DNA from 3 places in the Ensifer sp. ZNC0028 genome. Region 3 is predicted to be linked to each of the others. Evidence: riboswitches for the same ligand, from Rfam matches in the RefSeq annotation. Region 3 holds a riboswitch; each other region holds the start of a gene.
The links. Region 3 has a riboswitch for cobalamin ahead of L981_RS28560 (CbtB-domain containing protein). Riboswitches for the same ligand answer to the same signal wherever they lie in the genome.
Positions count from the first base shown of each region.

Region 1 (4,190 bases), on a different contig from region 3:
CCTCGAGCGCCATCTGGCGAAGGCGGATGTAGTAGATGGTCTTGATGCCCTTCTTCCAGGCGTGGATCTGGGCGCGGTTGATGTCGCGGGTCGTCGCCGTGTCGCGGAAGAACAGCGTCAGCGACAGGCCCTGGTCGACGTGCTGGGTGGCCGCCGCATAGGTGTCGATGATCTTCTCCGGGCCGATCTCGTAGGCGTCCTGGTAGTATTCGAGATTGTCGTTGGTCATGAAGGCGGCCGGGTAGTAGACGCGGCCGATCTTGCCTTCCTTGCGGATCTCGATCTTCGAGACGATCGGGTGGATCGAGGAGGTCGAGTGGTTGATGTAGGAGATCGAGCCCGTCGGCGGCACGGCCTGGAGGTTCTGGTTGTAGAGACCTCCTTCCATCACTGCCCGTTTCAGTTCCAACCAGTCTTCCTGGGTCGGGATGACAATGCCGGCTTCCTCGAACAGCGCCTTCACCTTTTCGGTCGCCGGCAGCCATTCGGCCTGGGTGTATTTGTCGAAATAGTCGCCAGAGGCGTATTTCGAGTTTTCGAAGCCTGCGAAGCTCTTGCCCTTTTCGACCGCCAGCCGGTTCGATGCGCGGATCGCGTGGTAGGTCACCGTGTAGAAATAGATGTTGGTGAAATCGATGCCTTCCTCGGAGCCGTAATAGATGCGCTCGCGGGCGAGATAGCCGTGCAGGTTCATCTGCCCGAGGCCGATCGCGTGGCTGTCGTCGTTGCCTTTCTCGATCGAAGGTACGGACGAGATGTGGCTCATTTCGGAGACGGCTGTCAGTGCGCGGATCGAGGTCTCGATCGTCTGGCCGAAATCCGGGCTGTCCATGGCAGCGGCGATGTTCAGCGAGCCGAGGTTGCAGGAGATGTCCTTGCCCATGTGCTTGTAGGAGAGGTCGTCGTTGAATTCGCTCGCCTCGCTAACCTGCAGGATCTCCGAGCAGAGGTTGCTCATGGTGATACGGCCGGCAATCGGGTTTGCCCGGTTCACCGTGTCCTCGAACATGATGTAGGGATAACCGCTCTCGAACTGGATCTCGGCGATGATCTGGAAGAAGTCGCGCGCCTTGATCTTGCGCTTGCGGATGCGGGCATCCTCCACCATCTCGCGATACTTCTCCGTCACCGAGATTTCGGTGAGCGGCACGCCATAGACCTGCTGCACGTCATAGGGCGAGAACAGGTACATGTCCTCGTTGTTGCGAGCGAGCTCGAAGGTGATGTCGGGGATGACGACGCCGAGCGACAGCGTCTTGATGCGGATCTTCTCGTCGGCATTTTCGCGCTTGGTATCGAGGAAGCGCATGATGTCGGGGTGGTGGGCATGCAGGTAGACCGCGCCCGCGCCCTGGCGCGCGCCGAGCTGGTTGGCGTAGGAGAACGAGTCTTCCAGCAACTTCATGACCGGGATGACCCCGGAGGACTGGTTCTCGATCTGCTTGATCGGCGCGCCCATCTCGCGGATGTTGGTGAGTGACAGCGCCACGCCACCGCCGCGCTTGGAAAGCTGCAGCGCCGAATTGATGGCGCGGCCGATGCTCTCCATGTTGTCCTCGATCCTCAGCAGAAAGCAGGAGACGAGCTCGCCACGGCTCTTCTTGCCGGCATTGAGGAAGGTCGGCGTCGCCGGCTGGAAACGGCCGGAAATGATCTCGTCGACGAGATCGCGGGCAAGCGCCTCGTTGCCGCGCGCCAAGGCCATCGCCACCATGCAGACGCGGTCTTCGTAGCGTTCCAGGTAGCGCTTTCCGTCGAAGGTTTTGAGCGTATAGGACGTGTAGTATTTGAAGGCGCCGAGGAAGGTCGGGAAACGGAACTTCTTCGAATAGGCGTGGTCGTAGAGATCGCGCACGAAGTTGAATGAATACTGGTCCAGCACTTCCTGCTCGTAATAGCCTTCGGTCACCAGATAATCGAGCTTTTCCCGCAGGTTATGGAAGAAGACCGTGTTCTGGTTGACGTGCTGGAGGAAGTACTGTTTAGCCGCCTGCCGGTCCTTGTCGAGCTGGATCTTCCCCTCCTCATCGTAGAGGTTCAGCATCGCGTTCAGCGCGTGGTAATCCAGCGCCGCTTCCGTCGCCTTCAGGGGGCGTTCGAGTGTTGTGACGTCCAAAATCGTTCCATCCCGTTTTTGACATTGGCGACGTCCTCGTCGGTTCCGAGCAGCTCGAACCTGTAGAGATAGGGTACCCGGCACTTGGCCGAGATCACGTCGCCGGCGATCCCGTAGGTCGCGCCGAAATTGCTGTTGCCCGCAGCAATCACGCCGCGGATGTGAGAGCGGTTGCCCGTATCGTTCAAGAAACGGATCACTTGTTTCGGCACGGCACCCCGGCCGTCGTCGCCGCAATAGGTCGGCACGACGAGCACGTAGGGCTCCGTGACTGTAAGCGTGTCCTTACCTTCCCTGAGCGGTATGCGGGCCGCGCGAAGGCCGAGCTTTTCGACGAAGCGATGAGTGTTTTCCGAGCGGCTGGAAAAATAGACGATCAGGCCCATCGCTTCGTTCCTCAGGCGAGCGCGCCGATCATGTCCGGCCGGAAGCCGGCCCAATGCTGCTCGCCGGCGATGACCACGGGGACCTGGCGGTAGCCGAGGTCCTGCACCAGCGCGAAGGCGTCCGCATCCTCGGAGATGTCGACGATCCTGTAGTCGATGCCCTGGCGATCGAGCGCGCGGGTGGTGGCGGTGCATTGCACGCAGGCGGGCTTGCTGTAGACGGTGACGGACATGGGTTCCTCGTGAATGAAACTGAAAATTGGGCGCAAGAGGTCGTCGGCGCGCGCGGACGCGAACCGTGGGCTTGGCGATAGGGCACGAAACATCGCTCCCCGGTCGCCTCGACCGGAGTGGATGTCGGCAAGCTGGTCCATGTGCAGCTACGCGACCTGGCCGGCTCGTTCTGGTCGGGCGCTCCGGAATTTCCGCGGATGCGGGCTCTCAGGGCGCGGCCTTTCGATCAGGCGCGCAACAATGCGCACCCGTCCGCAGAAGGTGGATCTGAACTGGAAGAAACTGACATGACTTCACCCCGAAGCTTTCGACAGGCTGCCGGGGAGATGTCGAGACGATCGGGCAGGCTCATCCTGCCACGCACTCAACCCCTCCGGACACCCCGCCCGTGGACGTTTATTGCTCGAGGCAGGTCTCCTGGCTTACGGGTCAAAGCTTCCATCCCGACCTTCCCGAGGCCTCATGCCTCAGTGGTCCAATTCCGGACAGTCGCTCGCCGTCTACAGTTGCGGGGGCAGCTACGGCATAGCCTGAGCGGAAAACCCGCCGGCGCACCGTATTCCCGTCTTAGCTCCCAATCCTTGCGAATCGGAAGAACCTCGAACACTACATATAGTAGTTCATCGCAAATCTGCGTCAATAGGTTCTATATGCTGAAGGCGGGGGGTGCAGAGGTCTTTTCTTTTTCGGTGTGGATAACGGGGAGTAAATGGCGGCGCGCAATCAATCCTGTGGATCGAGGGCGCCATGAGCGGCGCCCCCGGCTTGCTCAGGCGGCGAAGGCCGCAACCGGGCGGTTGCGGCTGTCGACGGCCACCATCACGAAAGTCCCGGTGACGGTCAGCACGCGCACGCCGCTGAGCAGTTCTTCCGACCAGAGCTCGACCTCTATCGTTGTGGAACTGCGTCCGGTCCGGGTGACGCGCGCCAGCGTGTCGACGATCGTTCCGGCGGCGACACGCCGCTTGAAATCGCTACTGCAGGAGGCGAGCACCATCGCTTTGCCGGTCAGTCGGGTCGCGGCGACGAAGGCCGCCTTCGTCATCTGGGCGAGTGCATCGCCGCCGAAGAGCGCGCCGGCGCTGTTGGTCTGGCCCGGAAAAACGATGTCGGTCATGCCGACGAAATCCGCCGCGGGCACCACCGCCTCGGGCACCACCGGCGCGGGCTCGGCGAGCGGCGGAAGGCGCCAGTCGGCACCTTTGTCCTGCGGCATCCCAACCATGGTGAACCGTCCGCGTGAGCAAAGATCGCGGCCGCCGGTCGCAAGGTTTTCGGCCACCATCTCGACGTCGACGACCATCGAGCGTCGCCCGACGCGCACCGGGCGGCCAGAGAAACTGACGATCTGGCCGATGCGGGCGGGTGCGCGAAAATCGATCCGGTCGCAGGAGGCGGTGACGAAGGGTATGCGGCCGTGGCGGGTGGCAACGATGAAGGCGATCCTGTCCATC
Region 1 covers NZ_JTLA01000107.1:25,467-29,656, forward strand. Annotated here, with positions in the region: gene nrdE (class 1b ribonucleoside-diphosphate reductase subunit alpha) at 1-2,116, opposite strand, end outside; gene nrdI (class Ib ribonucleoside-diphosphate reductase assembly flavoprotein NrdI) at 2,086-2,502, opposite strand; gene nrdH (glutaredoxin-like protein NrdH) at 2,514-2,735, opposite strand; cobalamin riboswitch at 3,126-3,353, opposite strand; gene L981_RS24830 (acyl-CoA thioesterase) at 3,506-4,190, opposite strand, start outside.
Region 1: another riboswitch for cobalamin. It lies ahead of nrdH (glutaredoxin-like protein NrdH); the one in region 3 lies ahead of L981_RS28560 (CbtB-domain containing protein).

Region 2 (4,190 bases), on a different contig from region 3:
CGCAGCGCCGGCTCGTCGATCTGGATGATGGCGATGCCCGATGCCTCGAGGTCCCTGACTTCGTCGCTGAGCGCCAGCGCGATCTGCCGGCACACCACCGACCGCGGCAGGTCGTCGCGCACGAAGGACCATTGCAGCATGGTGACCGGACCCGTCAGCATGCCCTTGACCGGTCGATCGGTCAGTGACTGCGCAAAGGCCGCCCATTCGACCGTCATCGGGTTTGGCCGGGAAACGTCGCCGAAGATGATCGGCGGGCGCACGTAGCGCGAACCGTAGCTCTGTACCCAGCCACTTCGGGTAAAGGCGTAGCCCGACAGCTGCTCGCCGAAATACTGCACCATGTCGTTACGCTCGAACTCGCCGTGTACCAGCACGTCGATGCCGATCTCTTCCTGCCAGCGCACCGCCTGCTCGGTCTCCCGGCGCAGATAGGCGGTGTAGTCGACATAGCTGAGTTCGCCCTTGGCATGCAGGGAACGGGCCTGCCGTACCTCCGGCGTCTGCGGGAAGGAGCCGATCGTCGTCGTCGGAAAAAGCGGCAACGGCAGCGCGTCCGCCTGGAGCGCGCGACGGGCTGGGAAGGGAGACCGGCGCTCGCTGTCGGCTGCCGTCAGCGCCTTCAGTCGCCCGGCAACAAGTGGATCATGGATCCTGAGCGACGTCAGACGCGCCTTGGCCGCTTCGCTCGAGGCGGCAAAGACCCTTTCCGGGCTGGCAAGCCCCGGCTCGAAGGCACGGGCGAGAAGGCTTAATTCATCGAGCTTCTGCACGGCGAAAGCGAGCCACGAGGCAAGCTCCAGGTCGAGCGCCCGTTCCATGTCGAGGTCGACGGGCACATGCAGGAGCGAGCACGAGGGCGCAAGCTCGATCCGGTCGCAGCCATGGGCAGAGACCAGCGGCTGCAGGCGGCTGAACAGGCCGGCAAGATCCGTCCTCCAGACGTTGCGGCCGTCGATGACGCCGAGCGACAGCACCCGGTCAGCCGGAGCGGATTGGATGAGGACCTCGATCTGCTGCGGCGCGCGCACGAGATCGACATGCAGGCCCGCGATCGGCAGCGCAAGGGCGCTCACCATATTGTCGCCGATCGCGCCGAAATAGGTCGCAAGCATGATCCGAAGCCCGGGAACTTTCGCCCGGAACGTATGATAGGCAAGGTCCAGGGCCTGCCTTTCCCGGTCGGTAAGATCGAGCACCAGACTAGGCTCGTCGATCTGAACCCAGTCGGCGCCGGCATCGGCAAGTTCGGTGAGCAGCTCGACGTAAACGGGAAGCAGGCGCTCGATCAGGTCGAGGGGATCGAAATCTCCGCCCTTCGCCTTGCCGAGCTTGAGGAAGGTCACCGGGCCAAGTAGGACCGGGCGGGTTCGATAGCCCAGGGCTTCAGCTTCGAGAAAGGCTTCGAGCGGCCGGTTATGCGTCAGCGCAAAACGTTGATCCGCTTCGAATTCGGGCACCATGTAATGGTAGTTGGTATCGAACCACTTGGTCATCTCGAGTGCGGCGTTGCCGCCGTCACCCGCATGCGTGCAACCGGAAGCACAGGGCGAACCCGTCGAGCCGCGCGCCATGGCAAAGTAAGTGTCGAGATCGACGGGACCGCCCTTCCAGCCATAGGCGGCCGGGACCGCACCGACGAGCACGGCAGTATCGAGCACGTGGTCGTAGAACGAGAAATCGTTCGAAGGGAGGATATCGATGCCGCGCGCCTTTTGCGCCGCCCAGTTTTCGGCCCGAAGCCGGCGGCCGACGTCGAAAAGGTCGTCACGGCTGATCTTGCCGGACCAGTAGCGTTCAAGCGCGAGTTTCAGTTCGCGGTGGCGGCCGATGCGCGGGAAGCCGAGATTGGCAGTCTTGATGGTCATTTCCTTACCCCGAAGGTTGAAGGGCAAGGTTTGAATGCGACGCATCCGCGACGCGAGAAGGGTCCCGCGTCGTCAACGCGCCTCATCGGACACCCCGCCCGTGGACGTTGTTCATCGCGGCAGGTCTCCTGGCTTGCGGGTCAACGCGGACCGTTCCGTCTTCCCGAGGCGTCTTCCTCAGTGACATCATCGAACGGCCGCTCTCCGCCTACAGTTGCGGGGGCAGCTCCGGCCTTAGCGCTTGTCAGCGCCGCACCGAATTCCCTCTTAGCTCCGCCCCGCCGGATGGCGAGGCGCAGAACCACGATGCCGGGACAATGCTCTGCAATCGCTTTCTCGTCAATCGCATAAAGAAATGCTTATGTCTTTATTTTCTCCAGCCAGGGCGCGGGGCGAGACGCGGGCAATGCGCGGCCCTTCGCTGCAAACTGTTTTCGCTGCGGGTTGCACCGGCACGGGATCGGGATCGGGCTCCTCCGGCCAGTGCCACGGATCCGCTGTGTCGCCGACGCGCGCACGGATATGTTCCTGGTCCCGCGTCAGGCCGATATCCCGGAGCTGGAACTCGTTGAACGCGTCGATGGCGACCGGAGCACTGAGGGTCCTGTCGGCCCAATTCAGGACATGGTAAATCATTGATCGCACTGCGCTAAGCATTGCTATCCTCACTTCTCTACAAGGCGTGTGTTCGCGAAAAAAGTGAGGTTTTTTGCCGTTTCGCGCAAAGCGATTTCTCGCATGCTGGCATAAAGAATGCTTATCTCAGCGTCATGAGCAAGATTCCCCCTATGAGTGCAGTGCGCGCCTTCGAGGCCGCCGCCAGGCACCTGAGTTTCACCCGCGCCGCCGAAGAGCTCGGCATGACGCAGGCGGCCGTCAGCTACCAGATCCGGTTGTTGGAGGACCGCATTGGCGCGCCGCTCTTTGTCCGCCTTCCGCGCGAGGTGCGGCTGACCGGTGCCGGGCGGCAGCTGGCGCCAAAGGTAACCGAAGCGATCGATCTTTTGGGGGCGGCCTTCTCGGAGATTGCCGACAAGACCGAACATCACCTGCACATCTCGGTGCTGCCGACCGTCGTTTCGAGCTGGCTCGGCCAGCGGCTCGCCACCTTCCAGACCGCGCATCCGAACATCAGCATCAGGGTGCACATGTCGACCGAACTCATCGATTTCAAGCGTGATGCCATCGATCTCGCGGTGCGCAGCGGCGCCGGCGACTGGCCGGGTAACGATGTCTTTCCCTTGTTTCCGCTCGATTACGTGCCGGTCTGTACGCCGTCCTTCCTGGAGAAACATCAACTCAAGGAGCCCGCCGACGTCTTGAGGATCCGGCGTTTCGGCAACGCCAACTGGTGGCGACGCTGGATGATCGAAACCGGCGTCGAGCCGCCGGCGAGCAACGGTACCGAGCTGATCTTCGACGTCCAGGCGATGGATGTCGCCACCATCCTGGCGGATCACGGCATGGCGATTGCCGTCTCGACCTTCCTGATGGATGAACTGAAGAGCGGCAGGTTGATCCGGCCGTTCGAGCATGTGGTGCGCGACGGCCGCGCCTATTGGCTGGTCTATCCGCAAAGCACCAGGCGGCAGAAGAAGATCCAGGCCTTTCGCGACTGGGTCGTCGCCGAAGCAGACGCGTCGAATGCGATGCTTGCGACCGTTATGGAGCAATCCTGTCCGGCATCTATTCGGGGCGAGCTCGGTGCAAAGTGGTGAGTCTGGGGAAAGAAGACGCAGACACATCCGGTGCGCGCGTGCCGGTTCGCGCCGGCCGGGCTTCGGAAAATGACGCTTTCATGGAGAAACTGAAAATCAGCTGAGAACGGCTGTTACCAAACTGACATGGCGGCTCCCTAAAGACTGCGGCCAACCGCAGAGAAGGGGAGAGACAGCCCTCCGACGCGGATACCGCAAGCCATCGTCGGAGGCCCGTTTCCATGAAAATCGTCCAGATCAGCGACACCCATCTCAGCCCCGCCAAAAGCCATTTCAACGGCAATTGGGAACCGGTTCGCGCCTGGATCGAGGCGGTAAAACCCGATCTCGTCATCCACACGGGCGATGTCACCATCGATGGTGCCGACCACGAGGACGATATCTCCTTCTCGCTCGATCTGATCGGCCAGCTCTCGATGCCGGTCGCGATCGTTCCCGGCAATCACGATGTCGGCCATCTGCCGGGCTCGCACCAGCCTGTAGACCCCGTCCGGCTTGCCCGCTGGCGCCGTCTCGCCGGTCCGGACTACTGGGGCCGCGACCATGGCGACTGGCGGCTGCTCGGCCTCAACAGCCTGCTGATCGGCTTCGAGGACGAGGAAGA
Region 2 covers NZ_JTLA01000107.1:30,259-34,448, forward strand. Annotated here, with positions in the region: gene metE (5-methyltetrahydropteroyltriglutamate--homocysteine S-methyltransferase) at 1-1,868, opposite strand, end outside; cobalamin riboswitch at 1,969-2,189, opposite strand; gene L981_RS24840 (hypothetical protein) at 2,208-2,504, opposite strand; gene L981_RS24845 (LysR substrate-binding domain-containing protein) at 2,657-3,586, shown strand; gene L981_RS24850 (metallophosphoesterase) at 3,808-4,190, shown strand, end outside.
Region 2: another riboswitch for cobalamin. It lies ahead of metE (5-methyltetrahydropteroyltriglutamate--homocysteine S-methyltransferase); the one in region 3 lies ahead of L981_RS28560 (CbtB-domain containing protein).

Region 3 (4,190 bases):
ATCTGGCGCCCGTCATTGCAGTTCTCAAGGCACGGACAGGGCTCTCGAGCGGGGCGCAGTGGCGGCTCGCGGCGGATGCCCTTGCCGGCGCGTTCCTCGAAATCGGCCGCGCGATCGGGGATGAGGCGCGCGGCATGGCCGAGGCGCTGGCGATCGTCAAGCGGCCCGGCTCGCGGTTTTATTCTGATGAGCTTTGCTACGAGCAGATTTCGGCTGTCCATCCGGCAAGTGGTGAACACATTTCGCGCCAGTATCGGATCCGCTGCGGCTGCTGTCTCTATTTCAAGACGGAGGGCGGTAGCTTCTGCGACACCTGCGTCCTGCTGGAGCCGGAAGATCGCCGTGCGCGGCTGGCGGCGCATCTCATGCAAAACGGCGGGGCCTGAACCCCGCCGTCGCTTTGGTGACGATCCGTGATCGCCGATCACTGTGCCTTGACGAAGCGCTCGTTGATGAAGCCGGAGACGACGCCGAGCACGATCCAGAAGGCGAGCGTAGTGGCGAGTGCGGCCACCGCAAACTCTGCGCCGAGCACGGCCGGAACGTTGCTGGTGATGTCGAGCGGCTGCGGCGCACCGTAGACATGGGGCGCTGCGATCAGCACGAGGCCCGCGACCTTGGAGACGATCTCCTCGCGCAGGACGACGAGATAAAGGCCGACGGCCGAAAGCGCCACCGTTGCGAGCCACCAGGTCTGGCGGTCGCCGAGTTCGGCGGCCGGAAAGCCAGGCAGTTCCGGCGGCAGGCCGATCGCCGGCAGCATGTGCACGGCAAGCCAGCCGCAGGCGCCCCAGAGCGCGCCGTTCCGAAGCGTGATCGGATAGCCGATCACCAGGCTGACGCCGGCGAGCAGCAGGCCGAAGCCGGAACCGGTGACGAGGTTCGCGATCAGCGTGCCGGAGAAGCGGCTCATGCCGAACATGATGCCGCCTTCCTCGTGCTCGCCCTCATGGGCATAGGCGGGCGTGATCGGCGACAATGCGTCGAGCAAGGCGCTAAGCGGCGACACGGCCTTGAGCGACGAATGCTGGTCGTGGTTTTCCGCGGCGGGCTGTGCCGCACCCGGCTGGGCCGCGGGCTGTTCGGTGGGGGCCGGAGCCTCGCCTTCGAATTCTTCCGCATGCAGGATCAGCGGCGTGACGCGCAATTCCTGGGCGCCGGTCATGAAGACACCGGCAATCAATCCAGCCACGATCGCGGCCAGAAGCGTTCTGACAATCATCTTGAAATCCCTCGATAACGACAAAAGCCACGCGCTGCGGCGTGGTCCTTGAGTCTTCCCATTTTGCCTGTGCTGCGGATGGCTTTCGCACGCCGGAAAAACCGGGATGCACACAAGCCGACATCCGGCGCGGGCCGGATGCGTTCAGGTCCGCAGATTGTTCGATGCGGAACGTTGTTGACGTTCCGAGGCATCGGTCAGTGGCAGGGGAAGCCGTAGGAGTGGCGGGTGTCGTGCGCCGTGTCGTGCAGCACGGCCGAATTGGCAAGGCCGGCGCCGAAGACGAGGAATGCGCCGATGAAGAGCGCGATGACGCCAGCGGTCAGACGATCGCTGAGGGAGAGCGGGGTGCTCGAAATGGTAGACGTAGCCATGACAACCTCCGTGATGGCATCGGGAAATTCCCGGTTGGGCCCTATGCCCGCATCGAGTGGCAGGTTTCCTGGCTCACGGCGTTGGGCTCGATGCCCCCGGTCTGCCTCGCCTTCCCAGTTCGGCCGCCCTCTCGCGGCCTTTCCAGTGGCTTCTTCCGGATCGCTCCGGAATGGCAGATCGACGTCGCTCTACAGTCGCGGGGTCGGCCGTGATTTGAATGCCCAGAGTGGGTCCATCCGTCACGTTCCCGTTTACTCCCGAAACGCGTTCGCGTCCCGGGAACCAATCGATCCCAGATGATTAGGATTCTGTCATGGAGTTGTCAATTGAGCCTGCGCCGCGGCGCGGTCCATCCGCGACAAAATCCTTGATGGTCATGCGCTTGTAGGCCTCGACGATCTGGTCGCCCTCGGCCCGGTCGACCGAGACCGCAAGCCGCATGGTGCAGTCGCCGAGGTGCATGATCAGGAAGGCGGCGCTGTCGATTTCCTCGCGCGGCGTCGCCGGCACAAGCCGGGCCCACACATCGGCAAGCAGCTTTCCGCCGGCGCGGCTTTGCGCAAGGTCGATTTCGCGCAGCGCCTTGTCGGCCTGCATCGCCGACCAGATGTCGCGCATGACCGGCTCGGCGAGGAACATCTCGTAATAGATGTCAAACAAAAGCGAGAAGGCGTCGCGCAACTCGGCGATCGAGGTCACCTTGGCCAGTTCGGCCGCGATGCACTCGTTGCAGACCGCATTGTAGCGCTCGGCAAGCGTGCGCACGATCGCGGCCTTGTCGGGGAAGTACTGGTACAGAGAGCCGATTGAAATCCCAGCCTTTTCAGCGACTTCGCTCATGCGCATGGCGTCGCTGCCCTTTTCCTGGATGAGCGCCGTCGCGCAGGCAAGGATCTGCTCGACGCGCTCGCGACTGCGCTTCTGGCTCGGTGTCCGGCGCAGCGCAGGCTCGTCGTCGGCGGGAAGCGTGGCGGGGCTTGCATCTGGAATCATGAGTAATGCTCACATTTTGACTTGACTCCTAAAATACGAGGATTTATCACATTTGCAAATGTGAGAGATACTCATGTTTGTTGGTGGAACCTCAGGAGGAAACGATGTCTCAGAAAGTCACACTGGTTTTGGGCGGTACCGGCAAGACGGGGCGGCGGGTGGCCGAGCGCCTTCGGGAGCAGGGCGTCGCGGTGCGCATCGGTGCCCGTTCGGCGTCGCCTTCCTTCGATTGGACGGAAGAGACGACCTGGGCGCCGGTCCTTGAAAACGTCGATCGCATCTATGTCTGCTTCCAGCCGGATCTGGCGGTGCCGGGCTCCGTCGAGGTGATCGCCAAGTTCTCGAGCCTTGCGGTCAGCGCCGGCGTCAAGCGGCTGGTGCTGCTGTCGGGGCGTGGCGAGGACGAGGCGGAAGCGGCAGAGCGCGCGTTGCAGGCCTCCGGCGCCGACTGGACGGTCATCCGGGGCAGCTGGTTCTTCGAGAATTTCGACGAAGGCTTCCTCGCCGAGGGTGTCTTGAGCGGTTCCGTCTTCCTGCCCGTGGACACGGTGACCGAGCCTTTCATCAGCTGCGACGACATTGCCGACGTCGCTGTCGAAGCGCTTCTCGACGACCGCCATATCGGCAAGGTCTATTCGCTGACCGGCCCGCGGCTGATGACCTTTGCCGACGCCGTGGCCGAAATTGCCGCGGCAGCCAACCGCCCGATCTCCTATCAGGCCATCCCGATTGCCGACTTCGCGGCGCACTTGCAGGCCGACGGCGTGCCTGATGACTATGTCGAACTCATCCGCTATCTCTTCACCTCGGTGCTCGACGGGCGCAATTCAAACCTGACGTCCGATGTCGAGCATGTGCTTGGGCGGCGTCCGCGTGACTTTGCAGCCTACGCTCGGGAAACCGCAGCAACCGGTGTATGGAGTCTTGCCGCATGATCCCCCTGATCCCCGCTCTGGCGTTTGCCGCCGCGATCGGCTCCGGCCTGATGGCCGGACTGTTCTTCATCTTCTCGGTCTGCATCATGCAGGCCCTGTCGCGGCTGCCGCCGGAGCAGGGGATCGCTGCGATGAATGCGATCAATGTCGTGATCCAGAACCCGATCTTCCTCAGCGCCTTCATGGGCACGGCGCTGCTCGCCCTGGCGCTCATCGTCGTCGCCTTCCTCTCGGGCGGCGAGGGCCGGTGGTGGCTTGCCGCCGGCGGTGTCGCCTATGTCGTCGGCGTGCTGCTGGTGACCATCGTCTTCAACGTGCCGATGAACGATGCGCTCGCCGCCGCAGCGCCCGGCCAGGCGGCGACCGATCTCTGGCGTGAGCGCTATCTGACCGACTGGGTCTGGTGGAACCACGTGCGCAGCTTCGCGTCGATCGGCGCGCTGGCGTTCTTCATTCTCGGTTTCGCCCGTGCCTGACGAAAAGCGCCGGCAAGTGGATCCTTGCCGGCGCCTGCGCGCGTCCTGACCTCTGAACCCATCCCGCCGTCAGGGCTTGGGAATACGCGCGTCGTATTGCGCTTCAAGATCGGCAAACTTGCTCCAGAAGGCCGCCGGCTTTTCGCCTTCCAGCAGCGCGCGCAGAATGTCGAGATGCACGTGCCAGCC
Region 3 covers NZ_JTLA01000135.1:6,749-10,938, forward strand. Annotated here, with positions in the region: gene L981_RS28550 (ferric iron reductase) at 1-386, shown strand, start outside; gene L981_RS28555 (CbtA family protein) at 425-1,222, opposite strand; gene L981_RS28560 (CbtB-domain containing protein) at 1,420-1,596, opposite strand; cobalamin riboswitch at 1,637-1,899, opposite strand; gene L981_RS28565 (TetR/AcrR family transcriptional regulator) at 1,898-2,590, opposite strand; gene L981_RS28570 (NAD(P)H-binding protein) at 2,695-3,525, shown strand; gene L981_RS28575 (DUF1772 domain-containing protein) at 3,522-4,001, shown strand; gene L981_RS28580 (SRPBCC family protein) at 4,071-4,190, opposite strand, start outside.